2 regions of the Aquariibacter lacus genome follow, and region 2 is predicted to be linked to the other one. Evidence: predicted binding sites of a transcription regulator. Region 2 holds the regulator's gene; the other holds the start of a gene.
What was found. The regulator NrdR, encoded in region 2, represses ribonucleotide reductase genes. The targets are predictions, from matches to a motif close to CACNANATNTNGTG.

Region 1 (5,853 bases), on a different contig from region 2:
GCCTGCGCGGCCATTGCGCAGGACTGGCTGCAGCAGCAGCGCCTGCCGGCTGCGCCCGAGGGGCCGCTGCGGATCAGCCTGCCGGCGGGCCCGCTCTGGCTGCGCTTCGATGCCGAGCACCTGCGCCGCGTGCTGATCAACCTGCTCGACAACGCCCTGCGCCACAGCCGCCACGAGGCCGGCTCGCTCTGGCTGCAACTTCGCGAGGCGGACGCTGGCTGGGCCGAGCTGAGCCTGGCCAGCGACGGGCCGCCGATCACCCCCGAGGTGCAGGCCCATCTCTTCGAGCCCTTCCACTCCACCCGCAGCCGCGGCACCGGGCTCGGCCTGTACATTTGCCGCGAGCTTTGCGGCCGCTATGGCGCCCGCATCGACTACCAGGGCCGCCCCGCGACAGAGCGGCATCCCAAGGTCTTCCGCCTGCTGCTGCGCCGCCTGCCCCAGGCCCCGTCCAGCGCGGCGGCCCCGCCCGAAGCGCGTACCTGACGCCGTCCATGAGCGAGCCCGCCGGCCCCGCCGCCCCGCGCCACCGCCTGCTGGTCGTCGACGACGAGCCGGACCTGCTCACCCTCTACGAGCTGACCCTGCTGCGCGAGGGCCACGACATCGAGACCGCCCGCTCGCTGGAGGAAGCCCGCGAGCGCCTGGCCGCCGCCCGCTTCGACGTGCTGATCACCGACCTGCGCCTGCCCGACGGCAGCGGCCTGGAGCTGCTGCACGAGCTGGAGCGCGCCGGCGACCGGACCGAGAAGAGCATCGTCGTCACCGCCTACGGCTCGGCCGCGCATGCGGTGGAGGCGCTCAAGGCCGGTGCCTTCGACTACCTGACCAAGCCCGTCGACCTGCGCCAGTTCCGTACCGTCGTGGCCTCGGCCCTCGGGCGCGCCCCGGCCGGCGCCGCCCCGTTGACGCGCCCTGCGGCCGCGCCGGCCCGGCCTGCCGAACGCCTGCCCGCCGCGCTGCCGGCGGCTGCGCCCGGCCCGGCGGTCGGCCTGCCGCAGACCGCCTTCGAGCGCCTGCTCGGCCGCTCGCCCGCGATGCGCGCGGTGCGCGAGCGCATCGAGCGCGTGGCCCGCAGCATGGCGCCGGTGCTGGTGCAGGGCGAGTCCGGCACCGGCAAGGAGCTGGTCGCGCGGGCCATCCACGAGCGTTCCTCGCGCGGCGCCGGGCCCTTTGTCGCGATCAACTGCGGCGCCATCCCCGAGGCCCTGATCGAGGCCGAGCTCTTCGGCCACCGCAAGGGCGCCTTCACGGGGGCGCAGGAGGACCGGCCCGGCGTCTTCCAGGCCGCGCAGGGCGGCACGCTCTTTCTCGACGAGATTGGCGAGCTGCCGCTGCCCATGCAGACCCGCCTGCTGCGCGCGGTGCAGGAACGCGCGGTGCGGCCGGTCGGCGCCACCGCCGAGCTGCCGGTCGACGTGCGCCTGCTCAGCGCCACCCATCGCGACCTGGCCGCCGAGGTCGCCGCCGGCCGCTTCCGCCAGGACCTGTACTACCGGCTGAACGTGATCGAGATCCCCCTGCCGCCGCTGCGCGAGCGCCGCGAGGACTTGCCCCTGCTGGTCGAGGCCGTGCTGCAGCGCCTGGCCGCCGAAGCCGGCACCCCCCCGGCCGCGCTGGCGCCCGAGGCCCTGGCCGCCCTGGCCGTTCAGCCGCTGCCGGGCAATGTGCGCGAGCTGGAAAACCGCCTGCACCGCGCCCTGGCCCTGAGCCACGGCGGTCCCCTGGGGCCGGACGACCTGGACCTGCCGCCGGCCCCCGCCGGCGCGGGTGCGGCCGGGGAGCTTGCCGGGCTGGCGCTGCGCGCCGGCCTCGCCGTCGATGCGGACGGCTCGCTCCACTCGCCCACGCCTCCCGCACCGCCCGTATCGCCTGTCGCCCCGCCGCCGCCCACGCCCGAGCAAGTCGCCGCCACCTTCGCCGTCCTGCTGCAGGATCCGGTGCGCCTGCCCGAACGCCTGGAGCCCTGGCTCGACGGCATCGAGCGCCTGCTGCTGGTGCGGGCGCTGGAACTGCACCACGGCAACCGCACGGCAGCCGGCGCCCGCCTGGGCCTGACGCTGCGGCAGATGCGCTACCGCATGGCCCGGCTCGGCATCCTGCGGCCCGAGGACGGGGGCGAGCCCGGCGAGCCGCCGCGCCCCGGGGCGGCGTCGTGAGCGGCCCGCGCCTGGTCGAGGGCTGGTGGTCGGCAGCGGCCCGACGGCCCTCGCCGCACTGGAATGCCCGGCCGCCTGGCGCGGCCATCGAGCTGGCCCTGATCCACTCGATTAGCCTGCCGGCCGGCGTCTATGGCGGGGATGCGATCGAGCGCCTGTTCGCCGGCACGCTGGACCCGGCCGCGCACCCCAGCTTCGAGCCGCTGCGCGGGCTGGAGGTGTCCGCCCACGTCCTGCTGCGGCGCGACGGCAGCCTGCTGCAGTTCGTGCCCCTGCATGAGCGTGCCTGGCATGCCGGCCGCTCCGTCTGGCGCGGTCGGCCGAATGTGAACGATGTCTCGGTCGGCATCGAGCTGGAGGGCCTGGAGGGCCTGGCCTTCGAGCCGGCCCAGTACGCTGCCCTGGCCGGCCTGCTGCGCGGCCTGGCGCGGGCCCTGCCGCTGCGCGAAGTCGTCGGTCACCAGCATGTGGCGCCGGTGCGCAAGGGCGATCCGGGGCCGGGCTTCGACTGGTTGCTGCTGCAGGGTCTGCTCGGTCCGAGCCTTCCGTGTTTACCCGCAATCTGGCCGGCGGGCGAGCTCCCGCCCGCCGGGCCGCCGAAGGCCTGAAGCCAGCGTTCATGCGGCCTGGCGGCCTGGAATCGGCCGCCAAGCCAGCATCCATGCGGCTTCATGGGCCCGGGGCCGCAGCCGGCGTGGCCTGGCCCGCAGGGGCCGGCCCGCGCGGCTTGCCGGGGTGGCGACTTGTGGCGGTCACAAACCACATATAGCGTGGTTGTGCGGGCTGGGGGCGCTAGCTATAGTGGGCTGCATGCTATCCTGCGCCGTATGTTCCCGGCACCCGGCGTCGACTTCGCCGCTTGCGGGGGCCCTTGTTCTTGCGGGTCCTGCGCCCTCTGGCCGGTCCCGCTGCCCGTCTGGCGATCGCCCCCGAGCGGCCGGTCCCCCCACCCCCAAGCTGCTGCGTGCTCGCCCGGGCTGCCTGCCCCGGTGAGGTCGCGGCGTCGGGGCGTTTCACCCCTGTCGTCCCGGCCCTGCGCCGTCCCGACTCCATGAGGATCCTGCCCATGCAAACGAATCCCGCCCCCGCCGCCACCGGCGCCGCCCTGCCGGCCGCGATGCCCGCCGAGCGCAGCGCGCCCGGCTCGGCCTATGCCGGCTACCAGATCATCCGGCGCAATGGCGCGGTGGTCGCCTTCGAGCCGCACAAGATCGCCGTCGCGCTGATGAAGGCCTTCCTGGCCGTGCACGGCACCCAGGGCGCGGCTTCGGCCAGCGTGCGCCAGACGGTCGACGGCCTGACCGAGATGGTCGTGCGCGCCCTGCTGCGTTCGCGTCCGAGCGGCGGCAGCTTCCACATCGAGGATGTGCAGGACCAGGTCGAACTCGGCCTGATGCGCGGCGGCCACCACGATGTGGCCCGCGCCTACGTGCTCTACCGCGAGCGACGCGCGCAAGAGCGCGCCAAGCAGGGCCAGGACCAGCCGCCGGCCGGCGCGCCCGTGCTGCATGTGATGGATGCCGGCCAGCGCCGCCCGCTGGACCTGGGCCGCCTACAAGCCCTGATCGTCACCGCCTGCGCCGGCCTGGGCCAGGAGGTGCAGGCCGAACCCATCTTCGACGAGACCCTGCGCAACCTCTACGACGGCGTGCCCATCGACGAGGTCTTCAAGGCCGCCATCCTGGCCGCCCGCACCCTGATCGAGAAGGATCCGGACTACAACCGCGTCACCGCCCGCCTGCTGATGCACACGATCCGCAAGGAGATCGTCGGCGAGGAGTTGGACCAGCACGCCATGGCCGACCGCTATCCGGAGGCCTTTGCCGAGTTCATCCGCCGCGGCATCGTCGCCGAGCTGCTCGACGAGCGCCTGGCCCAGTTCGACCTGGCCCGCCTCGGCGCCGCGCTCAAGCCCGAGCGCGACTTGCAGTTCGACTACCTCGGCCTGCAGACCCTCTACGACCGCTACTTCCTGCACGTCAGCAAGCGCCGCATCGAGCTGCCGCAGGCTTTCTTCATGCGCGTGGCCATGGGCCTGTCGCTTGGCGAGATCGACCGCGAGGCCCGCGCCATCGAGTTCTACGAGGTGCTCTCGTCCTTCGACTTCATGTCGAGCACGCCGACGCTGTTCAATGCCGGCACCCGCCGCAGCCAGCTCAGCAGCTGCTACCTGACCACGGTGGCCGACGACCTCGACGGCATCTACGAAGCCATCAAGGAGAACGCGCTGCTGAGCAAGTTCGCCGGCGGCCTGGGCAATGACTGGACCCCGGTGCGCGCGCTCGGCAGCCACATCAAGGGCACCAACGGCGAATCGCAGGGCGTCGTGCCCTTCCTCAAGGTCGTCAACGACACCGCGGTCGCGGTCAACCAGGGCGGCAAGCGCAAGGGCGCGGTCTGCGCCTACCTGGAGACCTGGCACCTCGACATCGAGGAGTTCCTGGAGCTGCGCAAGAACACCGGCGACGACCGCCGCCGCACCCACGACATGAACACCGCGAACTGGATTCCGGACCTGTTCATGCGCCGCGTGCTCGAAGGGGGCGACTGGACCCTGTTCAGCCCCAGCACCTGCCCCGACCTGCACGACAAGTTCGGCCATGCCTTCGAGCAGGCCTACACCGCCTACGAGGCCAAGACCCAGACGGGCGAGATCACGCTGTTCAAGCGCCTGCCGGCCAAGGACCTGTGGCGCAAGATGCTCTCGATGCTGTTCGAGACCGGCCATCCCTGGATCACCTTCAAGGACGCCTGCAACGTCCGCAGCCCGCAGCAGCATGTCGGCGTGGTGCACAGCTCCAACCTGTGCACCGAGATCACGCTCAACACCAACGATCGCGAGATCGCCGTCTGCAACCTCGGCTCGGTCAACCTCGCCCGTCACCTCAAGGACGGCCAGGTCGACCAGGCCAAGCTGAAGGCCACCGTGCGCACGGCCATGCGCATGCTCGACAACGTCATCGACATCAACTACTACGCCGTCAAGAAGGCCCGCGACAGCAACCTGCGCCACCGCCCGGTGGGCCTGGGCATCATGGGCTTCCAGGACGCGCTCTACCAGTTGCGCGTGCCCTATGCCTCGGCCGAGGCGGTGGAGTTCGCCGACCGTTCGATGGAAGCCGTCTGCTACCACGCCTACTGGGCCAGCACCGAGCTGGCCGAGGAGCGCGGCCGCTACAGCAGCTACCGCGGCTCGCTGTGGGATCGGGGCATCCTGCCGCTCGACTCGCTGCGGTTGCTGGCCGAGCAGCGTGGAGGCTATGTCGAAGTCGACACCTCGGTCGCGATGGACTGGGACGCGCTGCGTGCCCGCATCGCCGAGCACGGCATGCGAAACAGCAACTGCGTGGCGATCGCGCCGACGGCCACGATCAGCAACATCATCGGCGTGGATGCCTCGATCGAGCCGAGCTTCGGCAACCTCTCGGTCAAGTCCAACCTCTCGGGCGAGTTCACCGTCGTCAATGAATGGCTGGTGCGCGACCTCAAGGCCCTGGGCCTCTGGGACGATGTGATGGTCATGGACCTCAAGCACTTCCAGGGTTCGCTGCAGGCCATCGACCGCGTGCCCGAGGAGCTCAAGCAGCTCTATGCCACCGCCTTCGAGATCGAGCCGGTCTGGCTGGTCGAGGCCGCCTCGCGCCGCCAGAAGTGGATCGACCAGGCGCAGAGCCTGAACATCTACATGGCCGGT
Region 2 (5,853 bases):
GGGCTTGCAGCCTCAGGGTGAAGGCCGGCGCGGAGCCGCCGAGGGCGGGCGGGCTGAGCACTCCCGGCGCGGCCGCCGGGCAATCGCAGGCCGGCCCGCCCGGATCGAGCCGGCAGCCGGCGCGCTGGCCGGCCTCGACCGGCACGGGCTGCAGGGCGCCGGAGGCGGGCAGGGGCTGGAGCAGGCGGTCGCGCAGCGTGGCCATGCCGCAGCCGGCAAGGCCCGCGACCTGGGCCTGGTTGAGGAAGACCTGGCCCCAGGCGGCACCGGCCTCGGCGGCTTCGCGTGCGCGCAAGGTCTGCACCTGGCTGTGGGCGGCCTTGAGCTCGGCCAGCAGGGCCCGCAGGCCCAGGCCGGCCAGGATCACCAGGCCCAGCAGCATCAGGCTGCCCAGGCCGAGCGAGACCAGGCCCCGCGGCCGGCGGCCTTCAGCCCAGGCAGGGTGGGGCCGGGAGCCGGTCATTGCGCAGTCGCGGGCGGGCCCGCACTTCGCGCCGGATGCTCGGGTCGGCGGGCGATTCGGCTTGCAGCAGCAGGCTCAGCGCCCGCTGTTGCCGGGGCACGGTCGCGAGCGTGTCGGGGCCGCAGACCACATGGACGGCCTGGTCCGCGCTGTCCAGGTTCAGGCCCAGGCTCAGCACACGGGTCGAGGCCGGATCGGTGAGGGCCTGGAAGCTGCTGCCCGGGCTGAGCTGGAGCTGCAGCACCCCGCTGTTGAGCCGCAGCATGCGGCGCTGCACGGCACCGCCTTCGTCGTAGGCATAGGCCAGGGTGGCGCTGCCCGGGCTGCCGCCCAGCAGCAGGGCCGTGTTCGGATTGGAGGCGGTGCCGCCATCGAGCGCGGCCTGCCAGTGGCCGGCCCGGCGCAGCTCGCGCACGATCAGCTCGCTCGCGGCGCGCAGGTCCTGGTCGAGCTGCCGCGCCAGGGCGGCGCGGTGCAGCAGATCGAGTTGCAGCAGCATCAGCCGCAGACCGCCGGCCAGCAGGGCCAGGCTCAGGCCCAGGCCGAGCATCAGCTCGACCAGCGTGCTTCCGCGAGCCCGGCGGCATGGTCGCGCAGCAGTCATGGCCCTCAGAGCTTCCAGCAGCGTCTTGCGCTGGCCGAGCTGCCGACCTCGCTCAGCGATTCCGGGGCCGGCCCGGCCAGCCGCAGCGTCTGGGCCGAAGCCTGTTCCAGCACGAGCAGGCGACAGGCCAGGTCGGACTCCTGGCTGCCCTGGCCCAGGGCCCGCAGGCGGTAGCCGCTGGCGCTGACGGCTTCGAGCTCGATGCGGTAGCGGCCGCTGTCGGAAAGCACCGCCGTGCTGTGGGCATTCGCCGGATCGAAGGCCAGGCCCTCGCTGCCGAGGTTGTTGCTGTAGTCGCCGCGGATGGCCTGCCAGCGGGCCTGCCGAAGCTCGATCTCCATCAGCAGGCCCAGGGCCTCGCTGCGCCGGCCTTCGCGCAGCGCGCTGAGGTAGCCCGGCAAGGTCAGGCTGCTGAGCAGGGTGAGCAGGCCCAGCACCAGGGCGAGTTCGACCAGGGTCCAGCCGGGCCGGCGACGGGAAGGGGCGCGGGCGGGGTACATGCCGGAGCCTCAGCAAGCGGGATGGCCGGGCAAGGCCCTGCCGCCGGCCTGGCAACTGCGCACCCGGCCCATCACGCTGAGCACGGCGCGCAGCTCGCGGCCCCGGCTGTCGACCAGCTTGAGCGTGGCGCTGGGGCTGAGCGTGCCGAGCAGGGGCGAGACGGCCAGGCTCGCGACATTGCTGCTGAGCGCCACCTTGCCGGCCGCCGGCCAATGCTGGCTGCGCAGGGCCTGGGCGCCGGGGCTGCAATGCAGGCTGCCATCGGCCGGGTTGCAGGTGCAGGCGCCGCCCGGGCCGGTGTGGCTGACAAAGCAACTGCCCAGGCCGGGGCCCTCGCCGAAGCCCAGCCGCAGCGTCTGCTGCCGGGCCACGGCATCCAGCCGCAGGAGCTGCAACTCGCTGCGCAGATGCTGCAAGCCGCCTTCAAGCCGCCGACGTTCGAGCTGGTCCTGCCAGGCCGGCGCGCCCAGGCCGATCAGCACGCTGCCGATGGCCAGGCCGACCAGCAGCTCGACCAGGGTCAGGCCGCCGGTCCGCGTGCGCGTGGGCGGGGCGACGATGGGGACGCGGGCGCAGCTCATGGGGCACTCCCTCGGCCCGTGCAAAGGGGCCGTTGGAGTCACCTTAAGGGGCCGGTCGCCGGCCTGCGTCCCCCGCGCAGGGGAGCGCCGTCCACGGTCTAGGGAGGCTCAGATCTCGCGGATCAGGCGGCTGAACTCGTCGACGCCCTCGAAGCTGCGGTAAACCGAGGCGAAGCGCACATAGGCCACCTTGTCGAGCTTCATCAGCTCGCGCATGACCAGCTCGCCGATGCGGCTGGAGGGCGTCTCGTTGGCGCCTGCGGCCAGCAGCGCCTCCTCGATGCGGGCCACCGCCGCATCGATCTGGTCCATGCTGACCGAGCGCTTGCGCAGTGCGAGCTGCATCGAGGCGCGCACCTTGGCCCGGTCGAAGTCGACCCGGGTGCCGTCCTTCTTGACGACGGTGGGCATGGCCAGCTCGGCCCGCTCGTAGGTGGTGAAGCGCTTGTCGCAGGAGGGGCAGCGCCGGCGCCTGCGGATGACCGTGCCCTCGTCCGAGCCCCGGGTCTCGACGACCTGGGTGTCTTCATGCAGGCAGAAGGGGCAGCGCATGGACCGGGACTCCAAATGAAACGACCCGCCGCGCGGGGCTCGCGCAGGCGGGTCGTTGGAGCTTAGCAGCGGCGGCCGGGGCCGCCGCGAGAGGCTTAGCGGTAGACCGGGAAGTCGCGGGTCAGGGCCTCGACTTTGGCGCGCACTTCGGCGATGCGGGCGGGATCGTTGGGCGCATCCAGCACATCGGCCACCAGGTGGGCGGTCAGGCGGGCCTGTTCTTCCTTGAAGCCGCGGGTCGTCATGGCCGGCGAGCCCAGGCGGATGCCGCTGGTGATCATCGGCTTCTGCGGGTCGTTGGGGATGCCGTTCTTGTTGCAGGTGATGTGCGCCTCGCCCAGCACCCGCTCGGCGTCCTTGCCGGTGATGCCCTTGGCGCGCAGGTCGACCAGCATCACATGGCTCTCGGTGCGGCCGCTGACGATGCGCAGACCGCGCTCGGTCAGGGTGTCCGCCAGGGCCGCAGCGTTCTTGAGCACTTGCTCCTGGTAAACCTTGAAGCCGGGCTGCAAGCACTCGTGGAAAGCCACGGCCTTGCCGGCGATGACGTGCATCAGCGGGCCGCCCTGCAGGCCGGGGAAGACGGCGCTGTTGATCTTCTTGGCGATGTCTTCGTCGTTGGTGACGATGATGCCGCCGCGCGGGCCGCGCAGGCTCTTGTGGGTGGTCGAGGTCACCACATGGGCATGCGGCACCGGGTTCGGGTAGACGCCGGCGGCGATCAGGCCCGAGTAGTGGGCCATGTCCACCATCAGGTAGGCGCCTACATCCTTGGCGACCTTGGCGAAGCGCGCCCAGTCGATGCGCAGGGCATAGGCCGAGGCGCCGGCGATGATCAGCTTGGGCTTGTGCTCATGGGCCTGACGCTCCATCGCGTCGTAGTCGATCTCTTCGGCCGCATTCAGGCCGTAGCTGACGACCTTGAACCACTTGCCCGACATGTTCAGCGCCATGCCGTGGGTCAGGTGACCGCCTTCGGCCAGGCTCATGCCCAGGATGGTGTCGCCCGGCTGGAGCAAGGCGAGGAAGACGGCCTGGTTGGCCTGCGAGCCGGAGTTGGGCTGGACGTTGGCGAAGTTGGCGCCATACATCTGCTTGAGCCGGTCGGTGGCGAGTTGCTCGACGACGTCGACGTTCTCGCAGCCGCCGTAGTAGCGCTTGCCCGGGTAGCCCTCGGCGTACTTGTTGGTCAGCTGGGTGCCCTGCGCCTCCATGACGGCCGGCGAGGTGTAGTTCTCCGACGCGATCAGCTCGATGTGCGCTTCCTGGCGGTGGTTCTCCGCCTGGATGGCTGCCCAGAGGTCCGGGTCGATTTTGGCGATGGTCGAAGTGCTGCGATCGAACATGAGGGTGTCCCGACAAGGATGGCAAGAGGGGGCTGCCTGCAAGCTGCCGAACCGTCCCGCCCAGGGCGTTGGGGTCCTTCAGGGTGGCCGCCGGAGCCCCGGAGGCGAGGACTGCCGACATTGCAGCAGCTTCAAACCAGTGTAGCGGCGGCCCTTCCGGCGCAAGCCTCAGGGATTGTGACCGCGGGGTTAAGCGCCGCTGATCCGCCCGGCGCTTGCCCGCGCGGCCTCAGCGCGACGAGGCGAGCTGCCGGCGTTCAGCCGCCGAGGCCGCCGGCGCCGGCCGCCACAGGCTGAGCGAGCGGGTGTCCGGCACCGCCAGGTCCCGCCCGAGCGGCGAGGGCGTGCCCTCCACGCCGACAGGTCCTTCGGCCGGCTCCGGCCGGGTGCTCGGCGAGTCATCCGCCGGGATGGAGGGCAGCGGCAGGGCCTCGGCCTGCGGCGCCAGCAGGGTGAGCTGGCGCCCGCCCGAGATGCGCAGCAGATGCGACTGCTCCGACAGCACCTTGAGTGCGTAGCCGCCGTCGGTGGGCAGGTTGGCGGCGCCGACGTAATGCTTCAGGCCGCCCTCGATCGACCCGGTCCGGTCGATCGCCTCCTTCAGGATCTGCACGCCGACGCGCAGATTGGCCAGCGGATCGAGCGCCGCCAGGCTGCCACCGAAGTTCTCGTACTTCTCGTCATGCACCCGGGTCATGACCTGCATCAGGCCCTGGGCGCCGACGGGGCTTTGGGCGAAGGGGTTGAAGCGCGACTCGATCGCGATCACTGCCAGGATCAGCGTCGGGTCCAGCTTGGCACGGCGTCCGGCTTCCCAGGCTTCCTGCACCAGGCGGCTGACGGGCTCGGGCGCCACGCGGTAGCGGCGCGACAGCCACTGGGCGATGGCCGCTTGCTGGCGGGTCAAGGAGCTGGGGTCGGCCGCGGTCACGCGTTCGATCGCGCCCGGCTCGGCGAGGGCGACGGTGACATTGGGATCGGCCTCGGTGCGCAGGTCTTGCCGGACTTGCAGCCAGCCCAGGGCACGAAGCTCCAGGGTTTCGCGCAGTTCCGGGCGGCCGGCCAGAAACAGGCTGGCCGCGACGACGCCCAGGCCCAGCAGGGCCAGGGAGTTGTGGCAGACCTCCAGCAGGCCGTGGCCGGCGTCCTTGACGAAGACCGCGATCGGGCGGAAGACGGCCAGGGCGGTGCGCCGGAGCGCGTCACGCGCAGCCGCGCCCACCTTGGCGATGGCTTGGAACGCTGTCATGTCTCTCCTTTCCTGGGGTGGTCGCGGGACGGAAAGAACCGTCTGCACCCCCCATTCGATAATCCCCCGGCGGGTGGAACGGGTCGGCCTCAAGCGGGCGGACCCCCGGGTGGGGACCATCGGCAGCGTCGCGCCACGACCGTGGCGCGGGTTATCCCTAGGGACGGCCCGCAGTCTAGGGACGCTTCAAATAACCTGTCAACCATAAAGAAGGCGCGGATCATTCCGCCAAAGCATGAAATACCGGGATTTGCGGGACTTCATCCAAGGATTGGAAGCCGGTGGCGAGCTGCGCCGCATTCGCGAGCCGGTCTCGCCCCGGCTGGAGATGACAGCCGTTGCCGACGCCACGCTGCGTGCCGCAGGCCCTGCGCTGCTTTTCGAGACCCCGGTGGAAGCACCGGGTTCCCGGCCCGGCACGGTGCCGGTGCTGGCCAATCTCTTCGGCACCCCCCGACGGGTGGCCCTGGGCATGGGCGCCAGCGAAGTGGCCGAGCTGCGCACCATCGGCCAGCTCCTGGCCAGCCTGAAAGAGCCCGAGCCGCCGCGCGGCCTGA

Region 1: the regulator NrdR is predicted to act here: its motif matches at 2,950-2,963, upstream of JI742_RS04635 (ribonucleoside-diphosphate reductase subunit alpha).

The regions. Positions count from the first base shown of each region.
Region 1 is NZ_JAERRA010000001.1:1,005,840-1,011,692, forward strand. It holds gene JI742_RS14120 (sensor histidine kinase) at 1-486, shown strand, start outside; gene JI742_RS04625 (sigma-54-dependent transcriptional regulator) at 495-2,159, shown strand; gene ampD (1,6-anhydro-N-acetylmuramyl-L-alanine amidase AmpD) at 2,156-2,767, shown strand; gene JI742_RS04635 (ribonucleoside-diphosphate reductase subunit alpha) at 3,226-5,853, shown strand, end outside.
Region 2 is NZ_JAERRA010000002.1:143,103-148,955, reverse strand. It holds gene JI742_RS10970 (hypothetical protein) at 1-463, opposite strand, end outside; gene JI742_RS10965 (hypothetical protein) at 429-1,067, opposite strand; gene JI742_RS10960 (type IV pilin protein) at 1,073-1,567, opposite strand; gene JI742_RS10955 (prepilin-type N-terminal cleavage/methylation domain-containing protein) at 1,577-2,149, opposite strand; gene nrdR (transcriptional regulator NrdR) at 2,258-2,701, opposite strand; gene glyA (serine hydroxymethyltransferase) at 2,797-4,047, opposite strand; gene JI742_RS10940 (lytic transglycosylase domain-containing protein) at 4,277-5,296, opposite strand; gene JI742_RS10935 (UbiD family decarboxylase domain-containing protein) at 5,532-5,853, shown strand, end outside.